DNA from 3 places in the Paenibacillus barengoltzii G22 genome. Region 3 is predicted to be linked to each of the others. Evidence: predicted binding sites of a transcription regulator. Region 3 holds the regulator's gene; each other region holds the start of a gene.
What was found. Region 3 encodes Rex, which represses fermentation and respiration genes when NADH is low (regulators of the CRP and FNR family bind a similar motif). Its sites were predicted from a motif close to TTGTGAAATATTTCACAA; they were not measured.
Positions count from the first base shown of each region.

Region 1: a site for Rex is predicted at 7,837-7,854, ahead of C812_RS14630 (DoxX family membrane protein). Genes of this name have one in related genera too.
Region 2: a site for Rex is predicted at 8,050-8,067, ahead of adhE (bifunctional acetaldehyde-CoA/alcohol dehydrogenase). Genes of this name have one in related genera too.

Region 1 covers NZ_KE159653.1:1,415,352-1,425,985, reverse strand. The annotation lists gene C812_RS14675 (ABC transporter ATP-binding protein) at 261-1,301, shown strand; gene C812_RS14670 (ABC transporter permease) at 1,294-2,058, shown strand; gene C812_RS14665 (GntR family transcriptional regulator) at 2,106-2,480, shown strand; gene C812_RS14660 (ABC transporter ATP-binding protein) at 2,497-3,192, shown strand; gene C812_RS14655 (hypothetical protein) at 3,193-3,951, shown strand; gene C812_RS14650 (DUF1129 domain-containing protein) at 4,020-4,769, opposite strand; gene C812_RS14645 (hypothetical protein) at 5,032-5,253, shown strand; gene C812_RS14640 (alpha/beta hydrolase) at 5,388-6,212, shown strand; gene C812_RS14635 (DODA-type extradiol aromatic ring-opening family dioxygenase) at 6,324-7,112, shown strand; gene C812_RS14630 (DoxX family membrane protein) at 7,212-7,694, opposite strand; gene C812_RS14625 (DUF3048 domain-containing protein) at 7,869-8,939, shown strand; gene C812_RS14620 (DUF47 domain-containing protein) at 9,135-9,749, shown strand; gene C812_RS14615 (inorganic phosphate transporter) at 9,833-10,634, shown strand, end outside.
Region 2 covers NZ_KE159652.1:1,161,089-1,171,722, reverse strand. The annotation lists gene C812_RS05435 (carbohydrate ABC transporter permease) at 1-224, opposite strand, end outside; gene C812_RS05430 (ABC transporter substrate-binding protein) at 317-1,702, opposite strand; gene pflA (pyruvate formate-lyase-activating protein) at 1,912-2,652, opposite strand; gene pflB (formate C-acetyltransferase) at 2,768-5,035, opposite strand; gene adhE (bifunctional acetaldehyde-CoA/alcohol dehydrogenase) at 5,280-7,895, opposite strand; gene C812_RS05410 (Crp/Fnr family transcriptional regulator) at 8,344-9,060, shown strand; gene nirD (nitrite reductase small subunit NirD) at 9,356-9,703, opposite strand; gene nirB (nitrite reductase large subunit NirB) at 9,735-10,634, opposite strand, start outside.
Region 3 covers NZ_KE159652.1:1,344,268-1,354,901, forward strand. The annotation lists gene C812_RS06335 (CCA tRNA nucleotidyltransferase) at 1-480, shown strand, start outside; gene C812_RS06340 (biotin--[acetyl-CoA-carboxylase] ligase) at 455-1,438, shown strand; gene panB (3-methyl-2-oxobutanoate hydroxymethyltransferase) at 1,748-2,626, shown strand; gene panC (pantoate--beta-alanine ligase) at 2,623-3,525, shown strand; gene panD (aspartate 1-decarboxylase) at 3,525-3,908, shown strand; gene C812_RS06360 (tetratricopeptide repeat protein) at 4,444-5,076, shown strand; gene dinG (ATP-dependent DNA helicase DinG) at 5,274-8,129, shown strand; gene C812_RS06370 (redox-sensing transcriptional repressor Rex) at 8,171-8,815, shown strand; gene C812_RS06375 (amidohydrolase) at 8,812-10,110, shown strand; gene C812_RS06380 (cell wall elongation regulator TseB-like domain-containing protein) at 10,171-10,634, shown strand, end outside.

The DNA.
Region 1 (10,634 bases), on a different contig from region 3:
CGTTCCGTTAGCTCGGGAAATGGCGCGGGAAATTGCAAATAACGTCGCTACGTTCCGTTAGACTTGCACGTTGAAAAAATTGATTCGATCCTTGTTGACAATACTAATATCCTAGTGTACTATTTAACTATCACACCGATACAATGTAATCGAAACCATGGAATCGAACACGTCGAACACGTTACTCATCATCAGATTCAAACACAAGCAAGGGAAATTTCAGTATCGCATTTACGAGCATCGATCAAATAAAGGAGTGAATGAGTGTGCAACAACAATCTATTGAAAATGCTGCCCAGGGCTTGGGAGCAGCTGCGACGAAATCGTTAGGACAACAGCAGGGGAAAGGGCAAATGCAAGTGCAAGGGCAGGAGCCGGCGGTCTTGGCGGTACAACAGGTGACGAAAGCGATTGGTAACAAACGGCTGGTCGATAAGCTGTCTTTCGAAATTCGGCGGGGAGAGATCGTAGGTCTGCTCGGACCTAACGGTGCCGGGAAGACGACCACGATTCGGATGATCGTGGGTCTAATCGGAATGACTGAAGGCGATGTGAAGATCAAAGGTTTCAGCATCCGAAATCATTTCATGCAAGCGATCGCCCATGTCGGCGCGATTATTGAGAATCCGGAGTTTTACCCGTACATGACGGGATATGACAATCTGAAGCAGTACGCACGAATGAGTGAAGGAATTACGGAGGAGCGGATTCAAGAAGTCACCCGATTGGTAGGCTTGGAGAAGGCGATGAAGAAACGTGTCAAAGCGTACTCGCTAGGTATGCGTCAGCGCTTGGGCATCGCACAAGCTTTGTTGCATCGGCCGTCGATTCTGATTCTCGATGAGCCAACCAACGGGCTAGATCCGGCGGGGATTCGGGAAATGCGTGACTATCTGAAGCGTATTGCGGCTGAAGAAGGGATTGCCGTTCTGGTCTCCAGCCACTTGTTGGCCGAAATGGAGCTGATGTGCAGCCGCGTGGTCGTCATTCAGGAAGGGAAGTTCGTGACCGAACGCGCCTTGGGTGAGCCGGTTGAGAAAACCGAGGAACGGGTGAATGTGACGTTCCGGGTCGGCGATGTCGAAGCGGCCAAAGCTCGGCTCATCCGGATGGAAGAAATCCGCCTGCTGGGAATGTCCCCAGAACGGAACGAAGTGACGGTCGCCGTGCGCGACAGCTATATCCCACGCGTCGTGAGCGCGCTGGGCAATGAAGGCATCGCTATCTACCGGATCGAAGAAGTGAAGCAATCCCTGGAAGACGAATTCTTGAAATGGACAGGAGGAAATCAAATTGCGTAAATTTACTCCACTTGTTGTGAACGAATGGTTGAAGATGTCCAAGAAAAAAAGCTTTATCGTTCCCTATGCCCTGATCGCCGCAGGGATTGCCGGGATGCTGTACATGATGCACGCGTTCTCGCAGGAGACATTAGGGTTCCTGGATTTTGCATCCATGGCCATTGCTCGAAACGGCTTGGGTCAAATGACAACGTTGCTGGTCATTATTTGCACTGCGGGGATTGTGGCGAAGGAACACAGTCTTGGTACGATCAAGCTGCTGCTGATTCGCTCGCAGAGCCGCAGTCGGATCTTGGCCTCGAAATACGTGGCTGTGCTGCTGTTTACGCTGTCGCTCTTCGTCTTTTCCCTGGCGGTTGCCCTGCTGGGCGGAGGGCTGGTCTACGGGTTCGGATCTGCCAGCGTGCAGGGAATCAGCTGGAGCGAAGTGCTAACCAACACCTTGTATTCGTTCATCTATACCGTGGTTTACGTTACGATCACTTTTCTAGCAAGCATTCTTACTCGTTCCACCGGAGCGACGATTGGGATTGGCATGTTCCTTGTTGTGCTGGAGGAGCTGGTAGTGGCCCTGCTTTCGAGATACGCCTTCGCCAAGTACCTCATCTTCGCCAACGCTGATTTGTCGGTATATCTCAACGGTAATCCGCCGATGCCGGGCATGACATTAACCTTCTCCTCCGTGGTGATCGCCGCCTATTTGGTCTTGTTTCTTGCAGTAAGCTTTGTTACGTTTAAAAAACGGGATGTCGCTTGACCGGTAGAATCATGAACGGCGGCACGGCGGAAAGGAGCCAAGGGAACGTGAGCATCGAATTTGATAATAATCTGCCGATCTATCTGCAAATTATGAATTATTTAAAGAGAGAGATTGTCACCGGTCGACTGAAGGCCGGTGACAAAATTCCGTCGGTCCGCGAGCTTGCGGCCGAGCTGCAAATTAATCCGAATACCGTGCAGCGGACTTTTCAGGAATTGGAGCGTGAAGCCATCGTGGAAACGAAACGCGGACTCGGAAGATACGTGACAAGCGAGGAATCGAAAATTATGACCATCAAAAAAGAAATGGCCGGCGAGCTGCTGGATCGCTTTATCGGAGGCATGCAGGAGCTGGGCTTCAGTAACGAGGATATTGCGGCGCTGGTCGCCGACGCTATGAAGGCTAATGAGCGACGTTAAAGGAGGGCAACCATCAATGAAACCGCTACTGGAAGTACAAGGTGTATCCAAATCGTACGGCAGCAAGAAAGCATTGCATGGGGTGTCTCTCAGCGTCGATAAAGGAAAAATCGTTGGCCTGCTTGGTACGAATGGCAGCGGCAAAAGCACGCTGATGAAAATCGCCGCCGGCCTGATTCATCCTTCGGCAGGCAAGGTGTCGGTGGACGGAACACCGGTGGGACTGGCGACAAGATCGTTAGTTTCCTTCATGCCCGATCGACCATTAACAGAATCGTGGATGAAGGTACGGGATGCGATTGGATTTTACCGCGATTTCTACCCGGATTTCGACGAGGAGAAGGCACGCACGATGCTCGACTTCATGAATCTGAATGAGAAGGATAAAATCAGCTCCCTGTCGAAGGGCATGAACGAACGGCTTCAGCTGACGTTAACGTTATCGAGAAATGCCAAGCTGTATCTGCTCGATGAGCCGATCGGCGGGGTGGACCCGGTGGCCCGGACCAAAATTTTGGACGCGATTGTGGAATTTTACAATGAAGATAGCAGCCTCATCATCTCTACCCATCTGGTTTCGGATATTGAGCGGATTTTCGATGAGGTCATCTTTATCCGCAGCGGCGAGGTTGTCATGCAGGAGGAAGTAGAGAATTTGCGGATTCGCTATGGCAAGAGCGTCGACGACATGTTCAGAGAGGTGTTCGCATAAATGATGAAGCTGCTGAAGTACGATATCAAACAAAATGCCAATACCGTGCTGGGACTATTCGCCGTCTTGGTGATCTTGCAAGTCCTTCTGTCGATCACCGGCAACCTTCGCCAGTGGGATGCAGAAACCATCTTTGGCTTATCCCTTATTCTGTATTTTACGGCTGTCATTTTCATGCTCGTGCAGTCCTGTAAAACATTCGCCTACAATATTAAAGCCTATCATCGCCGTCTGCTCCCCTTGCATCCGGTATGGACGATTCTCTCCTCGCTGGTGTTCAGTTGGCTTGTGGCGCTGATCATCGGGGCCATTGTCTTGATTCATGCGGCGATCTATTATCGGGTGGCTCAAGTACAGATCGATTTTGTTCAGATCGGGACCACGGGGTTCGGGAACACGGTGCTCATTATTTTGAGTATCGTTTGGATATATACGATGCTGGTGTTAACGATCTTTACGGCGATCACGATTGGTGCCAGCGTCAGTATCCGGGGCAAAGCCGGGACATGGGTCGGCATCATTTCCTTCTTCGTCATTCAGAACGGAATGTCTTGGGTGGAAGGTTTGCTCTTTAAAGGCACCAATAGTACCTTTGCCAATTTCGGGATCATTCAGATTGGGATGGCCGAGGAGAACGGCGCAGTGACGAGGGAATCGGTAAATCTGCTCCCGCTCGGGCCTTTCCTGCTTGAAGTGGTTGTAGCAGTATTGATGTTTTACGCGATCACGTATTTACTCAAGAAACGGATTGAGATTTGATCTCCCTAGGATAAAGCAAAAGCCGCATCTTCCTCATTGTTGGGGGATGCGGCTTCTGCTATTTTTGTTTAATTTTTCGAGCGGCGACCAAAAAAGAAAATTTGCCCAGCCAGTCCCACGGCAAACAAGATCAGGCTGTCCCAAGGTGAAACGGTAAACGACGGCATGATTCGATTTAATACGGTGCCCACAACGATCAACACGGCCGCAACGGCAATGTAAGTGCCGAACGCACGAAGGTTAAAGCCGCGCGGCCCCGCGTTGGGCGGCATGCCTGGTCTCGCTCCGGGCCCTGCTGGTTTTGCTTCTCCGGCAGGCTCTTGACCTTCGCTGGCTTTGGAGCTTTGCCCAAGGAAGCGAGTGACCAGCTCAACCAATACAATGGACAGAACGGCGATAATCAACAGCGAGGAGGTGCTGATCAGGGTATACTCGAGCTCCCCGCCAAACCATTTGCTGAAGAAACCGGTGATCATATAAATAAAGAAGACCCAGGTCAAAGCTACCCAGGGGATCATCGTATAATATTTGATTTTGTCCTTCAGCGTTCGGGGCTTCCGTGCCTTTACGTCCTCCGCCAGCTCTGCGCAATAAGCCTTTGGATCGGGGCCGAAGCGTTCTGCCGCCGAAATGCCTTTGGCTTGGCTCTTGATGATTTGCCGGGCAATGTCTAGCAGGAGCTCTTCCCCCTTGGCCTCACTAAGCGAGCTGGAGCCGGAACGGAAGTACAAGACCATTTCCCCGAAATACGCTTCGTTCTCCGGCGTCATTTGCTGTCGCAGCCGTTTGGTTTCGCCGATCATTTCGTGGATGTACATGGTAGTATCTCTCCTCCCAGTTTCTTCCGTAGTATACTGCATAGATTGTCTCATTCGCAAGGGACCAAGGCACGGCAGAAGTGGAAGGGAAACAGAACTAATGGATTATGAACATTCCTTGAACCAGGAATAAAAAGCGTCCTTCCCACCAAAAACTAGTTCCTAAGCAAAACGGCAGGCGTCGGCCTCAGCCTAAATTTGGATTTGATGCCTGACAGGCCGGTCTGCACATCATCATACTAAAGTTGCGGGAGGCAGAGCCATGGGAAAATATGAATCGGAGCTGACCCGGAGGTATTTGCTGAACAGCAACTCTCGGGGAAGCCTGGAAGAAGTCGTAACCAATGAGAGCGATGAAGAAATCGCCATGTTATGCGGGGATGACGAGGCATGTGACGAAGGGGATTTGGGGAATCACCGGTTTATGAAAGAATGGGAGGGCCGGGTTACGACCCATGCGTACTTCCGCCAATCCTACGAGTAAGTGAGTTTCTTGCGATTCTTCAGCGATCCGATTGACACCTCGGCTCGGGTAATGATAAGATAAGTTTAAATCATATTAAACTTATCGGATTTAAAGTATATATCATTGCCGAAGTACGGGGGAGGAGACGGGTTATGGAAAGACAGATCGTCATCAATCATGGAGAAGAACAGCTTGCGGCCAGCATACATTACCCGGCCGAGAACAAACAAGGGGGGCGCTGCCATCGCGCTCCCTTGGTCGTCATCTGTCACGGATTTGTAGGCAGCCGTATCGGCGTCGACCGTCTATTCGTCAAGACTGCAAGGGAGCTTGCAGCCGACGGCTTCCTCGTGCTTCGCTTCGACTATCTCGGATGCGGCGAGAGCACCGGTTCTTACGGCGACCACGGCGTAGAGTCGATGATCGCCCAGACCCGTTCAGTGCTGGATTATGGCTTAAGCGCATTTGACGTTGATCCGACGCGGGTATCTTTGCTTGGACATAGCCTTGGCGGGTTGATCGCTCTCTTAACCGCAATTCGCGATCGGCGTGTGAAGAACCTTGTCCTATGGTCGGCGGTGGGCTATCCGTTCAGCGATATTGTGAAAATCACCGGACGCGATCTCTATGACCGGGCGGTCAAGCAAGGAAGCGCCGATTATTTGGGTTATGGACTAACGCCGAAATTTTTTGATTCGCTGGGCGAATATCAACCGTTCCAGGAAGCCGTTAAATTTGCCGGTGACGTCTTGGTCGTGCATGGAACCTCAGACGATATTATTCCGGCGGATTATGCTTTCTTATATCAGAAGGTATTCTGGCTGCGCCCCGAAGGGCGCTGCGATAAGGAGATTATTTTCCAAGGCAATCACACGTTTTCATCCGGCGATCATCAGCAACAGGTCATCCGGAAGACCAAGGAATGGCTTGGAGGTTTGGAAGCTCTGCAGTCGGAGTGGCAGCATTGGATGATCTGAGATCATTACAGGAGAACAACGTCAAACCCACGCGTACAAAAACTGGTAAAATCCTTCGGGGATGGATACAATGAAGGTGTAACCATTTTTTGGCGTAGGGAGGTTTGGGAGATGTCTCAGCCTGCATTGTTTATTGCACATGGATCGCCTACATTAGCGATTGAGAAGAACGCGTATACGGATTTTCTTCACCGTCTAGGTCAGGAAATGCTGGAGCCGCCCGATGCCATTGTGGTCTTCTCGGCGCACTGGGATGCTCCGGATCAATGGGTCTCAACGGATGCGAAGCATACGACGATGCACGATTTCTACGGCTTCCCGGAAGAGATGTATGAAATCGAGTACCCTGCCCCGGGCAGCCCTGAGCTTAGTGAAGAGATCGAGGCGATTTTTCGAGCACACAATCTGCCTTACAAAGCATCAACCGGCAGAGGCCTGGACCATGGAGCCTGGGTAGTGCTGCGGCTGATGTATCCGTCTGCCAATATCCCTGTCGTAGCCTTGTCGGTGGACGCCAAACGCGAGCCGGAAGAGCAGTATGCCATCGGCAAAATGCTCACAGAGCTGCGGCAACGGAACGTTCTGGTCATCGGCAGCGGCGGACTTGTTCATAATCTTCGTTTGCTCGACTGGGAAGGCCGAGAACCGGCAGCGTGGGCCGTGGAGTTTGACGATTGGATTGGCCAGCAGCTGGAGAACTGGGACTTGCGGCAGCTCTTTGATTATGACCGCAAAGCCCCGCATGTCCGAATGGCGATCCCTTCGTATGGACGGGAGCATTTTGTTCCGCTCTTCTACGCCATGGGATCGGCAGACGATGAACGGCATGCTGTGAAGTTGTTTCAGGATTATCAATACGGCAGCCTTAGCTTAAACTGCTGGAAGTTCGGCGGTCGTTGACGGGCAATTAACCTGGTTCGGAACGACCGATCCATATAAATAAGCGCAGAACCTCAAGGGTTGGGGTCTGCGCTTTTCTTTTTTTGAAGTTGTGACCGGTTAACGCCGCCGTCCATAGCGGTTGCGGAAGTGAGGCTGGATGAAGTAGTCCAAGCCGATCCGCCCGGCGTTCGTGCCGGCGACGACGATAAAGATTTGGAGCAGCAGCAGCTGCGGGTTCGTACTTACGGTGCCGGAGAACAGGAAGGCAAAGTTCATGACCATGCCAAAGAAGGCTGCCAGCCAAGTAAAACCGCCCAGAATTAAGCCCAGCCCGACGAGCACCTCGCCGTAAGGGACAAGGATATTAAACAAACTGACATTTGGCAAAGCAACATGCTCGAGAAAAGATGCCCACCAGCCTTGCACCGCGGGATGGTCGCCGCCGCTCTTGGCCAATGCGCCTGTTAGAAATCCAGCGGAATCAAATCCGCCGGTAATTTTGCTCCAACCGGAAGTAAGCCACTCATAACCTACATATAGTCTGAACAGCAAGAGGAGCCAAGAGGCAACAAGGCTCTCCCTTAACCATTTTACGATCATCTCTTCATCTCTCCTTTCCTGTAGTATGCAGATGAAGAGCTCGATTTTAAACCCCCAAATCAAGAATTAAGGTGAAATAGAGGAGTTTGCGAGGAAGTTTGCTTTGTTTCCGGCTTCCCCCAGTAGAGGAATTCAACGTATAATGTAAAAAACTTAAGAATTTTGACGGAGGACATGCCTTTGAAATCATTGAAGTTAAGTTGGCTGCTGCTCTTATTCTTGCTTATCATGATGCTCGCCGCGTGCGGGAAGGTCGGGGAGACGGCCTCGCCTGAGGAAACCCAAGTGCCGCCGCAACAGACGGAGACCCCGGAGGACACTCCTGAACCGGCGCCGCCCGCCTATACGGCTCCGCTGACGGGATTGCCGCTGGAGGAGCCGCTGACCCGCAGACCGCTGGCGATCATGATTAACAATGCGCCAGCCGCTCGCCCGCAATCCGGATTAATCGACGCGGATGTTGTATACGAGGTATTGGCGGAAGGCGGAGTCACGCGTCTTGTCTCGATTTTCCACAGTCATGCGGACAACGCCAAGATCGGCCCGATTCGCAGCATTCGCCCGTACATGATCGATTTGGGCGAGAGCTACCACGGGGTGTTGGTGCATGCCGGGGCGAGCAACGAAGCGTTTGCGATCCTGCAAAGACAACATAAAGAGGATTTGGACGAGATCACCAATGCCGGTGCTTACTTCTGGCGGGACAAGTCCCGGAAGGCGCCGCACAATTTGTATTCCAACGTAGAGAAGCTGCTGGAAGGCGCCGCGAAGCGCGGGTTTGCTACGGAAGATACAGCGGTGCCGGGGTATCTTTTTTATAAGGAAAATGAACAGCCTGATTCGCTGGAGACCGCCACTCACGTAGAGATTAAGTTCCAACTGGACAGCTACCGGGTTGGTTACGATTATGATGCTTCGTCCGGGCTTTACAAGCGGTTTATGAATGGGGAGCCTCACAAGGACTTGGAAACCGGTGATCCAGTGACCGCTGCGAATGTTGTTGTCATGGGAGCAGACCACCGGGTACTGGACGATGTCGGTCGTCTGGAAGTCGGACTGCAACTGGGCGGGGACGCGATATTGTTCCAGCAAGGCAAAGTCATTCGGGCCAATTGGATCCGCAAGGAGGGCGATATCATCCGGTTCATTCAGGATAACGCGGAGATTCCGATGGTGCCGGGACAGACCTTTATTCACGTCGTTCCCAATTCGCCGAGTTTCGACAGTCATGTAAAGGCAGAGTAAAGGCGAAAAAAGGCGAATTATGTATTTTTATGGTGATTAGAGGATAACTTTGGGAGAATCAGGGGAAATATAAGCGAATGATGGTGAAATGTTTGCGACAATATTTCCTATCTATGATGCAGTTGTGATAAGATATTCAGGGTTGTGTAAAACATCAACCCAAGAACTACCTTATGGAGAGAAAAGGGGATACTGATGCGACTGAAGAAGAAAGATATCTTTTTCCAGACGTTAGAGGATATGGCAGATACGATCGTGCACTCGGCGGACTATTTCGCCCAGCAGGTTGCGGACTTCAAGGACGTTGAAGCCTTCGCCAAGAAGATGAAGGAGTTCGAATCCCAATGCGATGAGTACACACATAAAATCATCGTGGAATTAAACAAAACGTTTATTACGCCTATTGAGCGTGACGATATTATGCATTTGATTACCGCGCTCGACGATGTGATCGATGGTTTGGAAGCCACGACATCCCGCTTTTTCATGTACAATCTGAACGGGCCGGATGAATATATCGCGCGCTTTGCCGAAATTTTACGCAACTCGGCTTATGAGATTCAAAAGGCGATTCATTTGCTGTCCCAGAAAAAACTGCTGGCGATCCGCGAATATACGATTCGTCTCAACGACCTGGAGAATCAAGGCGATGAGCTGCTGCGGATTTGCATCAAGGAATTGTTCATGAAGGTTACCGATCCAATCGAATTGATCAAGAAGAAAGAGATCTATGAGCGGCTGGAGACGACAACCGATGCTGCCGAGAAGGTTGCCAACATGCTGGAATCCATCATCATGCGTAATTCTTAAGAAACTTCACTATATATTTGATTTTCGGGAGGTTGGAATTGCGCGGATTTATATAGAGAGATAGCCATCTGTGCAAAAATGCTATGGATACGAGTTTAATGATTATGCTTATCGTTATCATACTGGCGTTGGCGTTCGACTTCATTAACGGGTTTCATGATACAGCCAATGCGATTGCGACCTCGGTATCAACACGCGCGATGAAGCCGCGTACTGCGATCATGATGGCAGCGGTCATGAACTTCTTAGGTGCTATCATGTTTACGGGCGTCGCGAAAACAATTGGGGGTAGTGTCGCCGATCCGGCGAAGCTGGATAACGGTCTGGAAGTGCTGGTCGCCACGCTGTTGTCGGCAATTATTTGGAACCTCATTACTTGGTGGTTTGGCATTCCGTCGTCTTCTTCCCATGCACTGATTGGTTCCCTGGCCGGGGCGGTGTACATGGGGGCTGGACCGGACAAGCTGAACTGGGGCGGATTTACGACGATTGTAGAGGGATTGGTGTTCTCCCCAATCATCGCTTTTGTGATTGGTTACATCGTCATGACCATCTTGAGATGGATCTTTGCCCGGCGTAGTCCGCATACCGTCAATAAAGGCTTCCGGTCGTTGCAAATCGTGACTGCAGCGATCCAAAGCTTCACGCACGGCACCAATGATGCCCAGAAAGCGATGGGGATTATTACGTTCGCCTTGGTGACGGCAGACTTCCAAGATCATATGGAAGTGCCGCTGTGGGTTAAACTGGCCGCAGCGACGGCGATGGCGCTCGGGACATCGGTTGGCGGTTATAAAATCATCAAGACGATGGGTACGAAGATCTTCAAAATCGAGCCGATCAACGGTTTCGCCGCGGATCTTTCCGCTGCATCGGTTATTTTCG
Region 2 (10,634 bases), 180 kb from region 3:
AAGTACACATTGTTGCGCACCGATTTCCAGAATGCTTGATCCTTGAAGGCCATCTCATAATTGTCCAAACCAATATAGGTCATATGCTTAGAAATGCCGTTCCAGCTGGTAAAGCTGTTGTTGATGGCGTTAAAGATCGGATAGATGAAAAAGGCAACAAACAAGATCAATGCCGGGAGAACAAATAAGCTGTAAATCAGAGGACTTCTGAGCGCTTTATTCATGCCTATACCTCCGTAGTTGGAAGCAAGGGCGTCCCCAGAACCGCTGCCGGCGGGTGACGCCCTTGTTCATGATCAAACTTGAGATTTCACAATTATTCCGCCGCAGCATTGGCTGCATCTTGCGCGGCCTGCACATTCTCCAGCATCTTCGCCGGGTCGATTTCGCCGCCGATGATTTGCTGAATGCCCATGCTCAGCGCCGTATTCACTTCCGCTTGTACGAGCGCGTCAAACGCTGGGAAGGAAGTGCCGATCTCGCTTACCGCTGCAAAGATATCCTGCATCAGCGGGTCGTCGGACGCCGTCTTCATTTGCTCCAGATCCATCTTCATGGCTGGCAGTACGCCGTCTTCTTTCAAACCGCGCAGCTGCATTTCGTCCGTCCACATGTTCTTGATGAATTCCTTAACGGCTGCCAGCTTGCGTGGATCCTCCGCAACGGCACTGGAGAAGCCATAACCGTTATTGGCATCCTGCATGACAACAACTGGATCCCCTTCATTTAATGGCGGCATGTTGAAGAAGCCGATTTTGCCAACCATGTCGCCAGCTTGAGCCGGATCACGGAATACGGAGTTCGCCCAGGAGCCGTCCATCATCATGATGGCCTCGCCTGTAATGACTTGGTTTCTCATATCCGCGTATTCAAAGCCGAGCTCGCCTTTCTTAAAGTAACCTTTTTCAACCCATTCCTGATGTTTGGCAATCGCCTTGACCATATTCTCGTCTGTCCATTTCGTTGCGCCTGTCTTGAAGCCGTAAGTGATCTCCGGACCGGCATAATAGGACCACAGGTTATTGGTCGTCATCAGCGGAATCCAAGCATCCTTCGAGGATTGTGCAAACGGAATTTTGCCGTCCGCCTTAATTTTCTCGGCGATTTGCTCCAGTTCCCCAAGCGTCTTCGGTACCGTCAGCCCTTTGGATTCAAAATACTCTTTATTGTAGAAATACCCTTCGATAGAACCCCCGATTGGCAAGCCGTATACTTTGCCGTCAAGGGTAAACGGATCTAGTGTCGTAAATTTATCTTTGATCCCCAATTCTTCGATGATCGGCGTCAAATCCAGCATCAAGCCTTCCTTGGCATACAGCTGGGCATCCGGACTGCCAAAGACGTCGAAGATTTCCGGCGGTTTGCCAGCAGCCATTTCACCCCGCAGCTTCTCTTTGCGGTTCACTTCGGAGTCTACCGCATCCAGCTTGATCGTTAAGCCCGGTACAGCAGCTTCCGTCTTCTTAACGACGTCCTCCAGCATCGCCAGGCGGAACTTCTTGGATTCGCCAACCTGGGTGTGACGGATCGTGATCTCAAACGGATCGTTGTTCGTTTCCGTTTCGGTCCCCGCATTTGTGCCCTGACTATTCGACGGGGCAGGGGCAGCATTGCTTCCGTTGTTGCCGGATTTGCCGCAGCCGGCGAGCAGCGCGGATGCAACAAACACAAGAGACAGCAGCAGCACCAAACTCTTCCTCATGTTAGATAGACCCTCCTCAAACTCATTTATGTGATACACCCTCATTATAGAAAGCGTCATTCCCTTTGATAAGGAGGACATTTTTCTATTAAGGGGATAATATCATCTAAAAAGCAAAATGAAAACGGTTAAACCTAACGTATAACGATAGGTTTAACCGTTTATATTCGAGATATTGTATTTTCGTGTAAGTATATATAACATATAATTCAAAGTTTAGCTGCTGTTTGCTGCTCACCTTCGCGAATCAACCGATAAGCTCGTTCGATCTCTTCATCCGTGGGCGAAGGTACACCTTCCAGCGGGTAAGCCCAACCGAGCTCCTGCCATTTGTATACGCCCATTTGGTGGTAAGGGAGAATTTCGAACTTCTCTACCCCCTTCAGGCTGCCGATAAACCGCCCGAGCTCCAGCAAATCTTGCTCATCGTTGTGAATTCCGGGCACATACACGTGACGAATCCACATTTTCCGATCATGTTCCGACAGCCAACGAGCCATCTTCAACATTCGATCGTTAGGTTTGCCCGTCAGCTTGATGTGCTTCTCGTTGTCGATATGTTTTAAATCCAACAGGACCAAATCGGTGACATCCAGCAAATCTTTGATCTTGTCGCCCTCGTTATAGCCGTTCGTATCCAGCGTCGTATGAAGGTTCCAGCGCTGCTTCACTTCCCGGAACAATTCCGTAACAAACGGCGCCTGCAGCGTCGCTTCGCCGCCCGAAACCGTCAGCCCGCCGCCCGATGTACGATAGTAGTTCAAGTATGGCTCGATTTCGGCCAAAACTTCTTCAACCGTCATCTCCTTGCCTTCCGTCAAACTCCAGGTGTCCGGGTTATGGCAATATTGGCACTGCAACAAGCAGCCTTGCATAAAGAGGACGAAACGAATCCCCGGTCCATCTACGGTTCCGAATGTTTCTAATGAATGTATGCGACCTTTAAGCATCTTCGTCACCCTTTCCCTAAATCGCTCCCGATAATGGAATGGGGAGAAAGGCGATCCAAGCCCAACTCCCCATTTTATCGTTCAGCTTCAATTGTTGCTGCTAGTCAGCAGGTTATTACATTTTGCCGTGGAAGGTCCGGTTGATGACATCCAATTGTTGTTCACGAGTCAACTTGATGAAGTTCACCGCATACCCCGATACACGGATCGTTAATTGCGGATAGTTCTCCGGATGTTCCATAGCGTCAAGCAGTTGTTCACGGTCAAAGACGTTGACGTTCAAGTGATGCGCGTTGCTGCCGAAGTATCCGTCCATCATCGATACGAGGTTCGATTGGCGAGTTTCGATTTCTTTACCCAATGCCTTCGGCACGATCGAGAACGTATTCGAGATGCCGTCCAAGCTGTGCTCATATGGCAGTTTCGCTACCGAGCTCAGGGAAGCTAACGCCCCTTTCTTGTCGCGGCCGTGCATCGGGTTCGCCCCTGGTGCGAACGGTTCGCCAGCTTTACGTCCGTCCGGCGTGCTGCCTGTTTTCTTACCATATACAACGTTCGACGTAATTGTCAACACCGATTGAGTTGGCAGCGAGTTACGATACGTTTTATGCTTGCGGATCATGCTCATGAACGTTTCAACCAGCTCTACCGCAATTTGGTCAACGCGGTCGTCGTTGTTGCCGTAGCAAGGGAAGTCGCCTTCGATTTCGAAGTCTACTGCAATGCCGTTTTCGTTGCGGATCGGTTTCACTTTCGCATATTTGATCGCGCTGAGCGAATCGGTTGCCACGGACAAGCCGGCGATACCGCAAGCCATCGTACGAAGAATGTCACGGTCGTGCAGCGCCATCTCGATCCGTTCGTAGCAGTATTTATCATGCATGTAGTGGATCACGTTCAGAGTGTTGACATACAGCTTAGCCAACCATTCCATCATTGGGATGAAGCGTTTCATTACTTCGTTATAGTCGAGATATTCCGAAGTGATCGCTGGATATTCCGGACCCACTTGGACGCCGGATTTTTCATCCTTACCACCGTTGATCGCGTACAACAGAGCTTTCGCCAAGTTCGCACGAGCGCCGAAGAATTGCATTTGTTTCCCGATTCTCATCGCGGAGACGCAGCAGGCGATCCCGTAATCGTCACCGTAAATCGGACGCATCAGATCATCGTTTTCGTATTGAATCGAGCTCGTTTCAATCGATACCTTCGCGCAGTATTTCTTGAAGGCATCAGGCAGTTGCTCCGACCAGAGAACGGTCAGGTTTGGTTCTGGAGCCGGTCCCAGGTTGTACAGCGTATGCAGGAAGCGGAAGCTGTTCTTGGTTACAAGCGTCTGACCATTTACGGACATCCCGCCGATCGATTCCGTTACCCAGGTTGGGTCACCGCTGAACAGTTCGTTGTACTCTGGCGTTCTCAAGAATTTCACGATGCGCAGCTTCATAACGAAATGGTCAACCAATTCTTGGGCTGCTTCTTCAGTTAACGTTCCTTCTGCCAGGTCGCGTTCAATGTAAATATCGAGGAACGAAGATACACGTCCGAGGGACATGGCGGCACCGTCTTGTTCTTTGACCGCTGCCAGATAACCGAAGTACAACCATTGGAATGCTTCTTTCGCATTGTTCGCCGGTCTGGAAATGTCGAATCCGTACATTTCGCCGAGCTGTTTCAATTCACCCAAAGCGCGAATTTGTTCAGAAATTTCTTCCCGCAAGCGAATCACATCTTCATCGATGACATCCACTTCAAGGGATTTCAGTTCTTGTTGTTTTTGCTTGATCAAGAAGTCCACGCCATACAGAGCAACGCGGCGATAGTCCCCGATGATCCGACCGCGTCCGTATGCGTCAGGAAGGCCAGTGATAATCCCGGCTTTACGGGCGGCTCTCATTTCCGATGTATAAGCATCAAATACCCCTTGGTTATGGGTTTTACGAATCGTTGTAAACAGGTTGACGATCTCAGCTGGCAGATCGAAGCCATAAGCTTTGCATGCATTGATAACCATGTTGATCCCGCCGAATGGATGGATCGTGCGTTGGAACGGGGCCGAACCCTGAACGCCAACGATTTGTTCCTTCTCTTTATCCAAATATCCAGGAGCATGGGAAGTGATCGTCGATGGCGTATTCACGTCTACATCCAGGACCCCTCCAGCTTCCCGTTCTTTCACGGACAGCTGCGATACGATATCCCACAACGCTTTCGTGTTCGCCGTAGCGCCTTTCAAGAAGGATTCATTTCCTTCATAAGGATTCACGTTGGATTGGATGAAATCGCGCGTATCCACTTCCTTCATCCATTTCCCAGCTTTGAAGCCTCTCCATGCGTTTTGTGCCTTCGTTTCTGTTACTTCTCTTTCGATCACCGACATCTTGATTCCCTCCATTTATATATGTGGTCGCGGTTGAAGGTCTATCCCGCGCCTCATGATCCCTAAAATTTGTGATACTTTTCACAACTTAGACAATTATGGTACCCGGCCCCGAAAGACCGGGTTCCACTCACTTATTTCTGAGGGATCATTTATACTGTAATCATAGCTCTTCCTATCCAAAAAGATTGTGACAAATATCACATTGAGTGATATTTGTCACCTTTTTTCCCCGCCTGTTCACTTATTCTTCAAATCTACCATAGAAGGCGTCGCGATAAATCTCAGCCAGCTCACTGACCAACGGAAGCTTCGGATTCGCCGTCGTACATTGATCTTCGAAGGCACGGTCCGCCAGGTAATCGACGCGCGATTCGAAATCCTTCGCATCGAAACCAAGCGCTTGGAACGATTCCGGAATGCCCAGCTTCTTGTTCAGATCGCGCACCGCTTTGATCAAGCTTTTCACGCCTTCTTCCGTCGTGCGAGCCGGCAGACCCAGAATGCGGGCGATTTCTGCATAACGTTCATCGGCAACGAAGTTTCTGTATTTCGGCCATGCCGCGAATTTCGTTGGTTTCTTCGCGTTGTAGCGGATGACGTGCGGCATCAGAATCGCATTGGTACGTCCATGAGCCGTACCGTATTGACCGCCCCATTTGTGCGCCAAGCTGTGGTTGATGCCAAGGAATGCGTTGGCGAACGCCATCCCTGCAAGCGTCGAAGCGTTGTGCATTTTCTCACGGGCCAGCTTGTCACCGGTCAGTGCCGATTTCTCCAGGTATTGGAATACCAGTTGGATCGCTTTAATCGCCAGACCGTCTGTGTAGTCGTTCGCCATAACCGAGACGTAAGCTTCGATCGCGTGCGTCAGTACGTCCATACCGGTATCTGCGACTGCAACTTTTGGCAAGCTGTATACGAATTCAGGGTCGATAATTGCAACGTCCGGCGTCAGCTCGTAATCCGCCAACGGATATTTCGTATTGCCGTTGATTTTATCCGTGATTACCGAGAACGAGGTCACTTCGGAACCGGTACCCGACGTTGTTGGAATCGCCACGAACTTCGCTTTTTGGCCGAGACGCGGATATTTGTAGATCCGTTTGCGAATATCCATAAATTTTTGCTTCAGATTGTGGAAGTCGGTATCCGGATATTCATAGAACAGCCACATGCCTTTGGCTGCGTCCATCGGCGAACCGCCGCCCAGCGCGATAATGCAGTCCGGCTGGAATTTCGCCATCAGCTCTGTACCGCGTTGTACAGTCGTGGTCGATGGATCGGGTTCAACGTCCGAGAACACTTCGATGGCGACTGGCGTTTGGCGTTGACGCAAGAAATGTTCGACTCTTTCCACGTAGCCGAGCTTCACCATCATCGGGTCAGTCACGATCATGACGCGGGAGATGTCCGGCATCTTCGCCAAGTATTGCGTCGAGTTTTTCTCGAAGTAAATTTTGCTAGGCACTTTAAACCATTGCATGTTCACGGTACGATGATTCACCCTTTTCACGTTGATCAGATTCACGGCCGTTACGTTCGACGAAGTCGAGTTGCGTCCGTACGACCCGCAGCCCAGTGTCAGCGACGGCAGGTTCGTGTTGTAGATGTCGCCGATACCGCCTTGCGAAGAAGGTTGGTTCACCAGGATCCGGCAGGTTGGCATCCGTTCGGAAAATTGTTGAATCACTTCATCATTATTCGAGTGGATGACCGAGGAATGACCCATACCGCCGAATTGCACCACTTCCAGGGCACGCTTAATGCCTTCCTCTGCATTTTTCACTTTGTAGCAAGCGAGTACAGGACTCAGCTTCTCTGCAGACAATGGGAATTTCGGGCCAACGCCTTCGATCTCGGCAACGAGGATTTTCGTTCCGGCCGGAACGTCGATGCCGCACATTTCTGCGATTTTTACGGCCGATTGACCAACGATCGCAGGGTTCACCGCACATTTTTCAGCGTTGATCGCGCCTGCGGTCAGCTTCGCAGCTTCTTCTTTATTTACAAAATAGCAGCCGTTAGCGATCATTTTCTTCTTCACTTGGTCGAAGATCGGTTCTTCGATAATAACCGCCTGTTCGGATGCGCAAATCATGCCGTTGTCGAACGTTTTGGACAAGATCAGGTCGTTAACCGCTTGATCCAGGTCGGCGCTCTTCTCAATGAAGCAAGGAACGTTACCAGGGCCTACGCCGAGGGCCGGTTTACCGCAGCTATAAGCCGCTTTAACCATCGCGGAACCGCCGGTAGCCAGGATGCAAGCAACGTCCGGGTGATTCATCAGTGCGTTCGTGCGATCCATGGAAGGATCTTCGATCCATTGAATGCAGTCCGCAGGTGCGCCATGTTTAACGGCCGCTTCAAGCAATATTTTAGCGGCTTCTGCACTACATTTTTGCGCGGATGGATGGAAGCCGAAGATGATCGGGTTGCGTGTCTTCACGGCGATCAGCGCTTTGTAAATCGTAGTAGACGTCGGGTTCGTAACTGGAGTAATCCCCATAATGATCCCGAGCGGCTCGGCGATTTTTTGGAAGCTTTCGTAAGGATTGTCTTCGATGACGCCAACTGTTTTTTGGTACTTAATGCTGTTCCAAATATACTCCGTTGCAAACATGTTCTTGATGATTTTATCTTCGTAAACGCCGCGTCCCGTTTCCTCGATCGCCATTTTCGCCAGATACATATGCTTGTCGAGTCCAGCCAAAGCCATCGCTTGCACAATCTTGTCGATCTGCTCCTGATCCATGCTCATGAAAGCTTCGGAAGCTTTCTTCGCTTTGTCGATCAACGTTTGAATATACTCTTGTGCGGTTGGCTGAGCTTTCACAGCCACTTCGTTTTTAACAGCCATCTCTCTCATCCTCCTAAATTTTTGGATTAGGGATTTGCTTGCACATGGTGGACTAAGTTTTATATTGTGAAAAAATTCACTTATAAGCGAATCCCTATGAAGCTTGTGTGCTTCTCTTTATGTCTTGATCATAGCACAGGCTTTTTGTTTTGTATAGTGAATTTTTTCACATACTTTAAAAAAGTTGAAAGTTTTTCGCTTGCCACGATAAATTTTTCATATATACTTTACATTGTGTACATAGTGTCTCTTTGAAATACTTATCGAATGCTGCGAGCGCCAGTTTATTAATTTGCACCGTTTTTAGCGTGAATATCCGATTCGACATAGTGAAATTTCTCACAATGTTCACTTTTTCGGGCTTTATAGCCCCCAAAAATTAAAAAAAACCAGTTATAATTAATTTAAAATTTTCAGAAAAATTTGGAGCACAAAGGGGAAATCGATGATGAGTGAAATTGTGAATGCCACCCTGCCCCGCGGCAATACGAGCTGTTTTTCAGAGCAAAACTTCAATCGCCTTCTCGTTACGATGAAAGACAAATCTTATCCCGAGGGGACACATTTGTTCTGGGAAGGAGACTATTCCGATAAACTGTTCTACATCAAGCGCGGCCGCGTGAAGTTGACGAAATCGACAGATGAGGGCAAAGAGTTGATCCTCTACATGTATGGTGTCGGCGATATGGTTGGGCAAGCCGATCCGTTCTTCAGCTCGAAGCATAGTTTTACCGCCGAAGTTATCGAAGACTGTGAAATCGGTATTATTGAGCAGAAGGACCTGGAAATCATGATTTGCCAGCATTGCGATTTCGCCATCGATTTCATGAAATGGATGGGCATCCATCACCGTTTGACGCAAACCAAATTCCGCGATTTGATGATGTACGGCAAACCGGGCGCTTTGTGCTCGACCTTGATTCGCTTGAGCAATACGTACGGTGAACCGCACGGAGATGCAATTCTGATTAATAAGAAGATCACCCATACTGACTTGTCCAACATGATCGGGGCAACGCGCGAAAGTGTCAACCGAATGCTAAGCGACCTGCGCAAAAAGGAAGCGCTGGACTATGAGAACGGGATGATCGTAATCAAAGACCTGGTCATGCTGCAAGATATTTGCCACTGCGAGCTGTGCCCGAACGAAATCTGCCGTATTTAACCGCCTAGTACTCGCCCTATATACGGCGTTAGTTCCGGTGTATTGAACCGTCCCATGATTGGAGGGCGGTTTTTTTGCTTTCTTCCCATCGCGTAAAAAAATCCCCCAATCCTCTTCGCTACCCAATGAGGTTGGGGGATACTTATGTGGTTATGAGCCCTGTGCTTTCTTGCGCATGGGCGAAATGAACCAATATGCCATTGCGACGAATACCGCACCGCCCCCAAATCAAACTTGCCTCATGCTTCAAAAATAGCGCGGCGACCTTCCGATCACCGCGCTGTCGATAGCCGCACTACGCTTGCTGCAGAGCAGCAGCGGCAATGTAGACCTGTTCGTCCTCCACCTTGACCGGGAACATCGTGACCTGCCCGGTATCCGGTGCTTGAACGAGCCCGGTGGTCAGGTCGATTTTCCAATCATACAACGGATCATACAGATAATGACCCGATACAATCCCCTCGGCCAGCGGTCCGCCCTTTGGATGCGGATTTTGGTTCAGCGCCGCAAAAATCCGGCCATCCGATGTTCGGAACACGGCAATTTGCAGGCCGGCCACTTCCACGACACGCCCGATTTGCGGCAGAAAATCCTCCAAGGCACCAACAGGATAAAACGTTTCGCCCTTACTCTCCATACTCATGCACCATGACCCCTTTCTCCAGGACGCTGTATTACAGCTGGCTGCTCACTTCTAACGAGTGATACAATTTGCCAAGCTGTTCGTTGTCGTTCAGCACTTTTTTCCATGGATCGGATACTTGCTTCAAAGCAAATTCAATCCGTTCCATCAGCGCTTTGCGGTTCTTCACATCGTCAACGATAACCGAGCGGATATGTTCAAGGCCCATCCGTTCCACCCATTCCGACGTTCTCTCCAGGTAGTTGCCGGTTTCACGGTAGTACTGCATCAGCGCGCCGCACACTTCAATCAATTCTTCATCGGTTTTCACCTTGCACAGCGAGTCCGCCAAGCGCGGCTTGATCCCGCCGTTACCGCCAATGAAGACCTCCCAACCGCCGTCATTGCCAACGATCCCGATATCTTTGGTGCACGACTCGGCGCAGTTACGCGGGCAGCCGTTAACCGCCATCTTAAATTTCGCCGGGAAGTCCAGCCGCTCGAATTTGCGCTCCAGCAGCGCGCCCATATCCATTGAATCCTGGGTGCCAAAACGGCAGAACTGCGAACCAACGCAGGTCTTTACTGTGCGCAACGATTTGGCATAAGCATAACCTGACGGCATATCCAGCTCCGCCCACACCTTCGGCAGGTCCTCTTTCTTCACGCCGATCAAATCCAGCCGTTGTCCGCCCGTGACCTTGACCACCTTGACATTGTATTTCAACGAAACATCGGCGATTTTCTTCAGATCTTCCGGCGTCGTGACGCCGCCGTACATCCGCGGCACCACGGTATACGTGCCGTCCTTCTGGATGTTGGCATTCATCCGTTCGTTGACGAAACGCGAAGCTTTTTCATCTTCATGGGTATCCGGGTAGATCATGCCCAGATAGTAGTTAATCGCCGGCCGACACTTCGAGCAGCCTTCCGGCTGCGTCCATCCGAGCAC
Region 3 (10,634 bases):
CTGCTCAAAAGCTGGACGTTCCCGAACCAGACCGCCCAAGAGGCGGCTGGGATCGTCCGCTTTGATGAAGCGTGGGGAGCCATCCTGGCCGAGGCGCCGGGCGAGCGCGAGCAGCGGCGCGGCTGGATCGGCCTGCAGGTCGCGTTTGGCCGCGAGACCGCCGCGTGGTGGCTGCGCCGCCAGCAGGCGGTGGTGCAAGCGGCCATTGGCGACGATGCGCAGCGGCAGGCCGACCAGGCGATATTGGCACGGGCGGCGGCATGGCATCGCGAGGTGCAAGTACATACGCTGAAGGAGCTCGCCATCAGCGGCGGCGACGTGCTGCAAGCGGCCGGCCGCAAAGGCGGCCCTTGGCTTAGCGAACTGCTGAAGCAACTGTTGATCGCGGTTGCCGCAGGTGAGCTGTCCAACGACCGGGCAACGCTCCTGAAACATGTGGAAATGGTGGTGAAGGATGATGGAAGCAAACCGATTGCTTGACATGCTGTTGGAGCATCCGGGGCAATATATATCTGGCGAGGAGCTGAGCCGCCGACTGTCGATCAGCCGGACGGCGGTATGGAAGCAAATCGCCAAGCTGCGTGAAGAAGGCTACGAATTTGAATCCGCTCCTCGCAGGGGGTACCGGTTGACCCGACAGCCTGACAAGCTAAGCCATGCCGGCTTGCTGCATGCCCTCCAGGGGGTGCAGACATTTGGCAAACGGCTGAAGCTGCTGGACAGCACGCCCTCCACGCAGGAAGAAGTCCGCAAGCTGGCGGATGAAGGCGCGCCTCACGGTACGCTTGTGCTCGCCGAAGAGCAGACGGCAGGGCGCGGGCGCCAAGGGCGCCGCTGGTATTCACCGCCGGGCAAAGGCGTATGGATGAGCTTGCTGCTGCGTCCCGATCGCCAGCCGCTGTCGATTGCACCGCAGTTAACACTGCTGACCGCTGTAGCGGTTTGCCGCGCGTTACGGAAAGTCACGGGTGTGGATGTCGGCATCAAATGGCCAAACGATATTTTAGCCCGCGGCCGGAAGCTGTGCGGTATTATCGTGGAGTCTGCCGCAGAGGATGAGTTGATCCGGTACGCCGTCGCCGGGATTGGCATTGATGTCAATCTGGCGGCCGCCGACATTCCGCCGGAGCTGGAAGCCATCGCGACCTCGTTATTGATCGAAAGCGGGCAGCGGATTGATCGGACAAGCTTGATCGGCGCAGTAGTGAAGGAGCTGGAGCAGCTTTACGAGCTGTATATTCAGGAAGGGTTTGCACCCATCGGTCATTTGTGGGAGGCGCTGTCGGTCACGTTGGGGCGGGAGATCACCGTGCATACGCCAAATGGAGTACTTCAAGGCACGGCAACCGGATTGGATTCGAGCGGCGCATTGCTCCTAATGGATCAGAATGGCCAACATTTCACGATTTTCTCTGGAGAAGTACAACTTGGCGGATGAAAAAATTAACGTAATTTGTTATACTGAGCACAGGAGGCGGTATCGGCATCGTCCTGAACTGCACTCCGGGTGCTTGTCGGAGGTATGAATGTGGTGAAAGTTCAAACCGTCAGCCGACGTTTTGAATGACCACAAATCAAGTTGCGTTGGATTCTGCTCTGAGCCGAAAGAGGACCGAGACAGAAGAACGAGGATGATAACTCACTCTTCTTTGGACTTCGGACCTTTTTAGTGCCAAACTAAAAGGTTTTTTTGTTGTGCGCGTTTTTGGAGGACTCGCACAAAGCCAAACCGAAGGAGATGGATCACATGGCAGGGAAACAAGCTTTGAACATTGTCAAAATGAAAAAAATGAAGCAGGACGGTATTCCGCTCGCGATGATTACCGCCTACGACTATCCGTCGGCTCAACTGGCTGAGGAAGCGGGGGCGGATTTGCTGCTGGTCGGTGACTCGCTGGGCAACGTTGTTCTGGGGTACGATTCGACGATCCCGGTCACATTGGACGATATGGTATATCATAGTCGTTCCGTTGCGCGCGGGGCGCAGCACACCTTCATCGTGGTGGATATGCCGTTTATGACATATCACGGAAGTATTGACGAAACGTTGCGGAACGTTCGCCGTTTAATGCAAGAGGGGCATGCCCACGCCGTCAAAATGGAAGGCGGCGCGGAGATCGCTCCTGCTGTTCAAGCCATCGTGCAAGCCGGGGTACCGGTGCTGGGGCACATCGGATTGACGCCTCAATCCGTGAACCAAATTGGCGGTTACCGGGTGCAGGGCAAAGACGCGGCCGATGCCAAACGGCTCATGGAGGATGCCAAGGCGTTGGAACGTGCCGGTGCCTTCGGGGTTGTGCTGGAGTTGGTCACGGAGGAAGTGGCAGCGGCCATCTCCCGCGAGTTGAGTATTCCGACCATCGGCATTGGCGCGGGACGCGGTTGTGACGGCCAGGTGCTCGTGTATCATGATGTGTTGAAATATACGGCAGATTACCGGGATAAACGGTTTGTCAAAACCTACGCCGATATCGGCGCACAGATCCGCCAGGGGATTTTAGAATATGTAACGGATGTCAAAAATCGCTCGTTCCCGGCAGAAGAGCATGTTTTCCGCGCGGATCAAGGTGTGCAGGAATCACTGGGAACTTTGTATGGTAAAGGAAAGGTGGAAGTCCGGTCATGAAGACCTTTGACAAGATTGTCCCGCTCCGTGAACAGTTGAAGGATGCGCGGTTCACAGCAGCGAAAGAAGGAAAGCAAATCAAAGTTGCGCTCGTGCCAACGATGGGATATTTGCACGAGGGGCATGCCAGCTTGCTGCGCAAAGCACGGGCGGAGAACGATCTGGTGGTGCTGAGCATCTTCGTGAACCCGATCCAGTTCGGGCCGAACGAGGATTTTGAGCGCTACCCCCGTGATCCGGAGAAAGACCTGACCTTAGCCGAGCGTGAAGGTGTGGATTTCGTCTTTTTGCCCACTGTAGAAGAAATGTATCCTGAGCCAACCCGTACTCACATTAAGGTCGACGGTTTGACTGATGTGCTGTGCGGTGCTTCCCGGCCGGGCCATTTCGACGGGGTCACTACCGTTGTAGGCAAGCTGTTTCATATCGTGCAGCCGGACCGTGCTTATTTCGGGCAAAAAGATGCCCAACAGGTGGCGGTCATTACGCGGATGGTAGAGGATTTGAACTTTGATATCGAAGTGATTCCTTGTCCAATCGTGCGGGAAGCTGATGGATTGGCGCTTAGCTCCCGAAATGTATACTTGAGTCCGGAAGAACGGCAGGCAGCGCTTGTTTTATCCCGCAGTCTTGAGGATGCAAGGGCTAAGGCAGAGGGGCAAACTCCTGTTACCGCAGGGGAGCTGCGAGCGGAAATCCGCGAGAAGATCAGCGCTGAACCGCTGGCGAATATCGATTATGTGGAAGTTTCGGATTTTCCGGAATTGTCGCCTTTGGCAGAGGATGAACGTGTTGATGCAGTCGGCCGCCAAAAAGGGGTGTTGATCGCCGTTGCCGTCAAATTTGGAACAACGCGGTTGATCGACAACGTAATTTTAACGAAAAGGGTGAACCCGTAATGTATAGAACGATGATGAAATCGAAAATTCACCGCGCCACCGTGACGGAAGCGAACCTGAACTACGTGGGCAGCATTACTATAGATGAGGATCTGATGGAGGCTGCCGATCTGTTGGAAAATGAGCAGGTTCAAATTGTCAACAATAATAACGGCGCCCGCCTGGAAACGTACGTGATTCCGGGACCTCGCGGCAGCGGTGTGATTTGTTTGAATGGTGCAGCAGCGCGACTGGTGCAACCTGGCGATATTGTCATCATTATTTCTTATGCCCAAATGTCACCGGAAGAAGTCCGCAGCCACAAGCCAACCGTCGTGTTCGTTGACGAAAACAACAAGCCGGTAGAAAAGGCGCATCAAGAACTCCACGCCATGATCCGCTAAATGGTTCATGAAGGCAACTTCGGATGACGAAGGTGCCATGGTAAGAGGGCTCGGCATTTTTGCCGGGCCCTTGGTGTGTTTAAATATGGTGCGTCCGCGTTACACTATACTGATGTCACCGGAATGTACATGAAATTTCAAGTACATTGGGTTGTGAGCCGCAGCAACCGCCGAAATGTACTTGATTTTTCGTATATAATCGAGCTGTAGTTCGCAATCCCCCGCAAATGTACATGATTTTTCATATAGAATTAGGCGAAATGCCCGGGGAACGCACTAATGTGTATGAAATTTCGAGTATAATCCACCCCAAAAGGGCAAAAACACCGCATTGTACATGAAATTTCAAGTACATTGGGCTGTGAGCCGCAACAACCGCTGAAATGTACTTGATTTTTCACATACAATTCCACATGACCCCAGAGATCCATCCTTCAAAAAGTGTAATTCCTCCCTGCCGGAATGAAATCGTCCCCCGAAACAAAAAATGTACGTAAGGCTCGGACTGATTTCATTTTCGTTAGGGGGGATGCGAATGATGTTTCAGCATGTGTTTGCGGAAATGAATGAAATGTTGGACGAAATCACGAGGAAATACCCCTTGGCCGGCCAGGCCCAGAAGCAGGAACTCGCGGAGAAATGGAGTCTGCTTCAGCATATGAGTGACGGCATTATCGAAGAATGGTTGAGCTTTGAGGAGAAAATGGGGTACTTACGCCATGCGTTCCGGAGCCTGGAGTCCAGAGAGATCCCCGATCTACCTGAATTGGACGACCCCGCCTTTGTGAAAGGCCAAGGATATTACAAGTTGCTGATGTTTCCCCAGGCTTCTGCTCAATTTGAGCAGGTGGTGAAGCAATTTACAGACAGCGTGTTAGCGCGGACCTATCTGGGGATGTGCCATCTGCACCTTGAGCAATATGACAGAGCCGCCAAGCATTTCTGGATCGTGCTAGAAAAGGCAGCAAATAAGCGGCTGCGTTCCATTATCTACAACGCGCTGGGGTGTATTGAGGCGCACAAGGGCATATTTGACAAGGCAAAAGAGTACTTCAAGTTGGCTCACCACCATGATCCGTCCTTGCCCGAGCCGTTGGCCAATTTGGAGGCCTGTGCGAACAGTACAGGGAAACTCCATTACGGTCCCGAGTTGACGTCGTTATTGTAGGATTTATGGCTCATTGTCTTGGAAGTTCACGCACTTATTACGGCATGTTTTGGAAGCGATGCGATCTCCCGCTTATGGCGGCGCATCGCTTGTTTTATTTTGTGATTTTTATTACAGATATGGTTTGTATTAATTTTCAAATTGGCTATCTTCTGTTATGCTGTAAAGAGACTGGAATGAAGGGACATCTAATTGCAATGAAATATGCTGTGCTTGATTTTGAAACGACGGGTAACCAGTCCTCTGATGAAATCATTCAAGTGGGACTTGCCATTATAGAGCCGGATCGATCAATTTCTCAGGTGTATCGTTCTTTCGTTAAGCCAGGCGTGCCGATTCCTCCGTTTATTACGGGGTTAACGGGCATCACTGAAGAGGATGTGAAGGATGCGCCAGAGCTGGACGAAGTGATGGTGGAGATGGTTCCACTACTTAACGACGTCGTGTTGGTTGGGCACAATGTAGCGTTTGATTTTAATTACCTGCAGAGCGCCTTGGACAAGACGGGGTATTTGCCGTTTACAGGACGGATTCTGGATACGATGGATTTCCTGAAAATTCTGTTCCCTTCACTGACTTCCTACCAGCTAGGGATGGTGGCAGCGGAGTTTGAGGTGGAGCATGAGCGTCCGCACCAGGCGGACAGTGACGCATTGGCGACAGCGCTGATTTTCCTCAAATGCTTGGAGGAATGTGACCGATTGCCGCTATTGACCTTACAGCGTTTGGCAGATCTGTTTGCCGGTGAGGACAGCGATCTCGGGTGGTTCTTTGACGCCATGGTTCAGGAGAAAGAGCGGGAAGCTTTGCCAAGCGAAGACGGCTATGTCTACTACCGCCAATTCGCCTTGCAGGTGGAAGATTGGCTCGACATCGAAGCGCCGAGGGACAGCGCGGAACGCAATCCGCTGGAGAACGTGACGTTCGAGCAGTTTATGGAGCAGGTCCGAGAACGGCTGCGGGAGCGGTTGCCGCAGTACGAGGAACGGGAAGCCCAGAACATGATGTTAAATGAGGTCATGCGGGCTTTTGAGGAAGATAAGCACTTGCTCGTGGAAGCCGGAACCGGAACGGGCAAATCCTTGGGATATCTGCTGCCAGCTATTTACCACAGCGTCAAGAATGAAGAGAAGGTCATGGTGAGCACGCACACGATCAACCTGCAGGAACAGCTTAGAGAGCGCGATGTGCCGTTGTTGACGGAGGTCGTGCCTTTTCCGTTTCGTGCAGCCGTTTTTAAAGGTAGGCAGCATTATTTGTGCTTGCGCAAATTTGAACATAAAATAAATAGAAAAGACTTCTCTACACCCAAAGAAGAGGTGATGACGGCCGCGCAAATGGTCGTATGGCTGACCCAAACAGAAAGCGGCGATGACGAAGAGCTGAATCTCGGCAATCGCGGCGGTGACTTTTGGGAGACAGTGGCCAGTGAGTCGGAATCCTGCTTGGGCCGCTCCTGTCCTTGGTTCCGCAAATGCTTCTATCATCGCGCAAAACACGAAGCCGGTGTCGCGGACGTGGTGATTACGAACCACTCTAAGCTGTTTACAGACATCCAGGCGGGACATCAGCTGCTGCCGGGCTACGAGCGATTAGTAATCGATGAAGCGCATCATTTAGAGGATGTGGCCGGCAAGCATTTGGGGATTCATATGAAGTATTTTACGGTTGTGCATACGCTGACCCGGCTGTATAAAGACAGCAAGACGGGGCAATTGGCCAACCTCCGCAGCGCGCTCGAAGCGTCAGCCGCGGAGAAATCCTCGGAATGGTGCTCAGTCATCGACGGGATCTATCCTACGCTGGTGGATGTGAAGGAGAGCTGGGACAAGCTCAGCGAGCTGCTGTTCAGCTTAATGCCTGACCGCAGTGACGCCGCGCCTGGTGATCCCGGACAGTTCGTGTACCGGTTGCTGCCGAACCGCAAGCCCAAGGATTGGGAGACGTTGACCGCGCTAGAGAATCAAATTTATGTAGGTCTCGGCGACGTGCTTCGGAAAGGGGAGCGCCTTCTGTCCGAAATCCGAGAAGAGCAGGACGATTATGCAGCGGAGAGCTTGATCACCGATATTAGCGGGTTGTTTAAAGATTTAGCCGGAGAACGGGAAGCGCTTCGCTTCTTCATGAAGCTGGAGAGCGAGGATACCGTCTATTGGATAGAAGCGAACGGGAACTTCCGCAGCCGGTCGCTGCAAATGTATGCGGTGCCGATTGATGTCAGCGCTCAGTTGAAGCAATTTTTCTTCGATCGGAAGAAGAGCGTCGTCATGACGTCTGCGACTTTATCTGTGGATAAATCGTTCCAATATATGATTGAGCAGCTTGGCTTGACGGAGGCAGCGGAAGAGGATCGGCTGATCACCGCGATGCTGCCATCGCCGTTTAATTACCGTGATCAGGCGCTGCTGGTGATTCCGCGCGATTTTCCAAGTGTGAAAGGCAGCGTGGGGGATGACCATTTCATTAACACGCTGGTACAATCACTGGCGGATGCCGCGGTGGCGACACAGGGGCGCATGCTAGTGCTGTTTACATCGTACAAGATGCTCAGGCAGGTGTATGACCCGCTGAAAGAACGGCTTGTAGCGGAGGGCATCACGGTGATCGGGCAAGGGATGGACAGCGGCAGCCGCACCAAGCTGACCCGGCGCTTCCAAGGGAACAGCGCATCGGTGCTGCTCGGGACAAGCAGCTTCTGGGAAGGGGTGGATATCCCTGGCGAGGCGTTGACCAGTTTAGCGATTGTACGCTTGCCGTTCCAGCCGCCAAACCATCCGCTGGTGGAAGCGAAGAGCGAACGCCTGCAGCGGGAGAAGAAGAATCCATTCATGAAGCTGTCTGTCCCGCAGGCGGTCATTCGCTTTAAGCAAGGGTTCGGACGGCTTGTCCGTTCGTCGCAGGATCGCGGCATCGTGATCGTTTATGATACCCGGATCCTGGAATCATATTATGGAAAATATTTCTTATACTCATTGCCTGGACCGAAGATGGAGCATATGCCATTAACTCAAATGGTGCCGCGTATCTCGGAATGGTTAAATCCCGAAGCCTAAGCCGCTTCATAGATCGTAATGGAGAATAGGGGGAACAATGCATGAAGTCAGATAAAATTTCGGACGCTGTCGTCCGCAGACTGCCGGTTTACCTGCGTTTTTTAAATGAACTCAGCCGCCGTGAGGTGCCAACGGTGTCCTCCCAGGAGCTTGGACAGAAGCTGGATCTTAATCCGGCGCAAATCCGTAAGGATTTAGCTTATTTCGGCGATTTTGGCCGAAAGGGGATCGGCTACGATGTCGCTTATTTGATTGAGAAAATTCAACAAATTTTAAATCTGGACCAACAGATTAACGTTGCGCTGGTGGGCGCCGGGAATCTGGGCCAAGCCCTTTCGAATTATAATGCGTATTTGAAGGATAATATGAAGATTGTTGCGGTGTTCGACGCTTCGCCGGCGAAAATCGGCAAGCAGATCAACAACATTACGATTCAGCCGATCGAAGAGCTGGCGGAAACTGTTCGAGCGAAAAATATCCGCATTGGCATCATCACCGTACCGGATACAGAAGCCCAACGGGTGGCGGATGAGCTGGTGGCCGCCGGAATCGGTGCGATTCTGAACTTCGCGCCAACGATTCTGAAGGTTCCGCCGGAAGTTCGGATTCATGCGGCTGATTTCACCACAGATTTGCTGAGCTTGGCTTACTACTTGGAAAACGGAAAGGAAACAAGCAACGTATGAGTCGGAAATGGTTAATTAAGAACGGGACGTTTGCCGTATTAGATGCGGAACGTCCTGTGGTTGACGGATATATGCTCGTTGAGGGCGATACGATCAGCTATATCGGGGAAGAGCGCCCGGAAGGCGTGGAAGGCGCCGAGACTTTGGACGGCAAAGGCTTGTTGTTCCTGCCGGGCCTAATCAATACCCATGGCCATGCGGCGATGTCGCTGCTGCGCGGTTACGGAGATGACATGGTGCTGCAAACCTGGCTGCAGGAGAAAATGTGGCCAATGGAAGCCAAATTTACGGCAGCGGATGTGTATGCCGGTACGGCATTGTCCGTGCTGGAAATGCTCAAGGGCGGGACGACGACGTTCCTGGATATGTACGATCATATGGACGAAGTGGCCAACGTCGTGGAGGAATCAGGCATTCGCGCCGTGCTGATGCGCGGAGCCATCGGTTTGTGCTCCCCGGAAGAGCAAGATCAGAAGCTCAAGGAAGCGATCGCGTTTGCACAGAACTGGCACGGCAAGGCAGAAGGACGCATCACCACGATGATGTCACCGCATGCACCGTACACCTGCCCGCCAGCCTTCATCGAGAAATTTGTGCAAGCTGCCCATGATCTCGATTTGCCAATGCATACGCATATGTCGGAGACACGCGCCGAGGTAGAGCAGAACGTGAACGATTACGGCGTCCGTCCGGTAGAGCATTTGTTGAAGCTGGGGATGTTCTCCCGCCCAACCCTGCTTGCCCATGCGGTGCATTTGACCGACGAGGAAATCGATATCTTGGCATCCCACGGGGTTACAATTTCGCATAACCCGGGCAGTAACTTGAAGCTGGCCAGCGGTGTCGCCCGCGTACCCGAACTCTTGAAGAAAGGCGTAGTGGTATCGCTGGGGACCGACGGTCCGGCGAGCAACAATAACCTGGATATGCTGGAGGAGATTCGTTTGGCTGCGCTGATCCATAAAGGCGTATCCGGCGATCCAACGGCGGTTCCGGCACTGGAAGCCTTGAAGATGGGAACGGAATACGGTGCAAAATCAGTCTTCTTGCAAAATACAGGCAAGCTGGCTGCAGGCATGAAGGCAGATATTATCGCCTTGAACACGGAGCAAGCCCATTTCCTGCCGAGAACGGATTATATCTCCCATACCGTTTATTCCGCAGGGGCCAAGGATGTGGAGCATGTCTGGGTGAACGGCAAGCAGGTTGTCAAACACGGGGCTTGCTTGACGCTGGATGAGGAACGTATCCGCTACGAGGCGCAGGCGGCGTTTGAGGGACTGCTGGCACGATAATGAGCGGCGCGCGGTTTCCAGAAGGAGGCTGCTTGCATAGGAAGGGAAAGGAAGAGAAGCTTGAGGAAGCGAACGAAATGGATCCTGCTGTCCCTTGTGATCCTGTTGATCGTGCTCCTGGGTCTCCACCGGTTTTATCTATACATTCATGAGGATACGTGGGAAGCCGAAAGAGCCGCCATTCAGCAGGCAAAGCAAGAGACAGATCTCGTCCGGGGCGACAAAGTTTGGAAGTCGGTATGGGATGAAGTCATCTGGGTCGTACAAGGTGAAGATGCTTCCGGTCGTCAGATGATGGTCTGGCTGCGGGAAGGACATGATCCGGAGGTACGCCTACTGGCTGATGGCAAGTCCGAGAGCCAAATGCGTGAGATTATCAAACAATCGTTGCCGGGGATCCGAGTGGTTCGGCTGCTGCCAGGCATTTACAATAATCAACTGGTGTGGCAGCTGTTCTATAAAGAGAAGGACCACCATTACTACCGGTTTTTCAGTTTCACGACCGGCGAGGCTTTGCCGGAAGT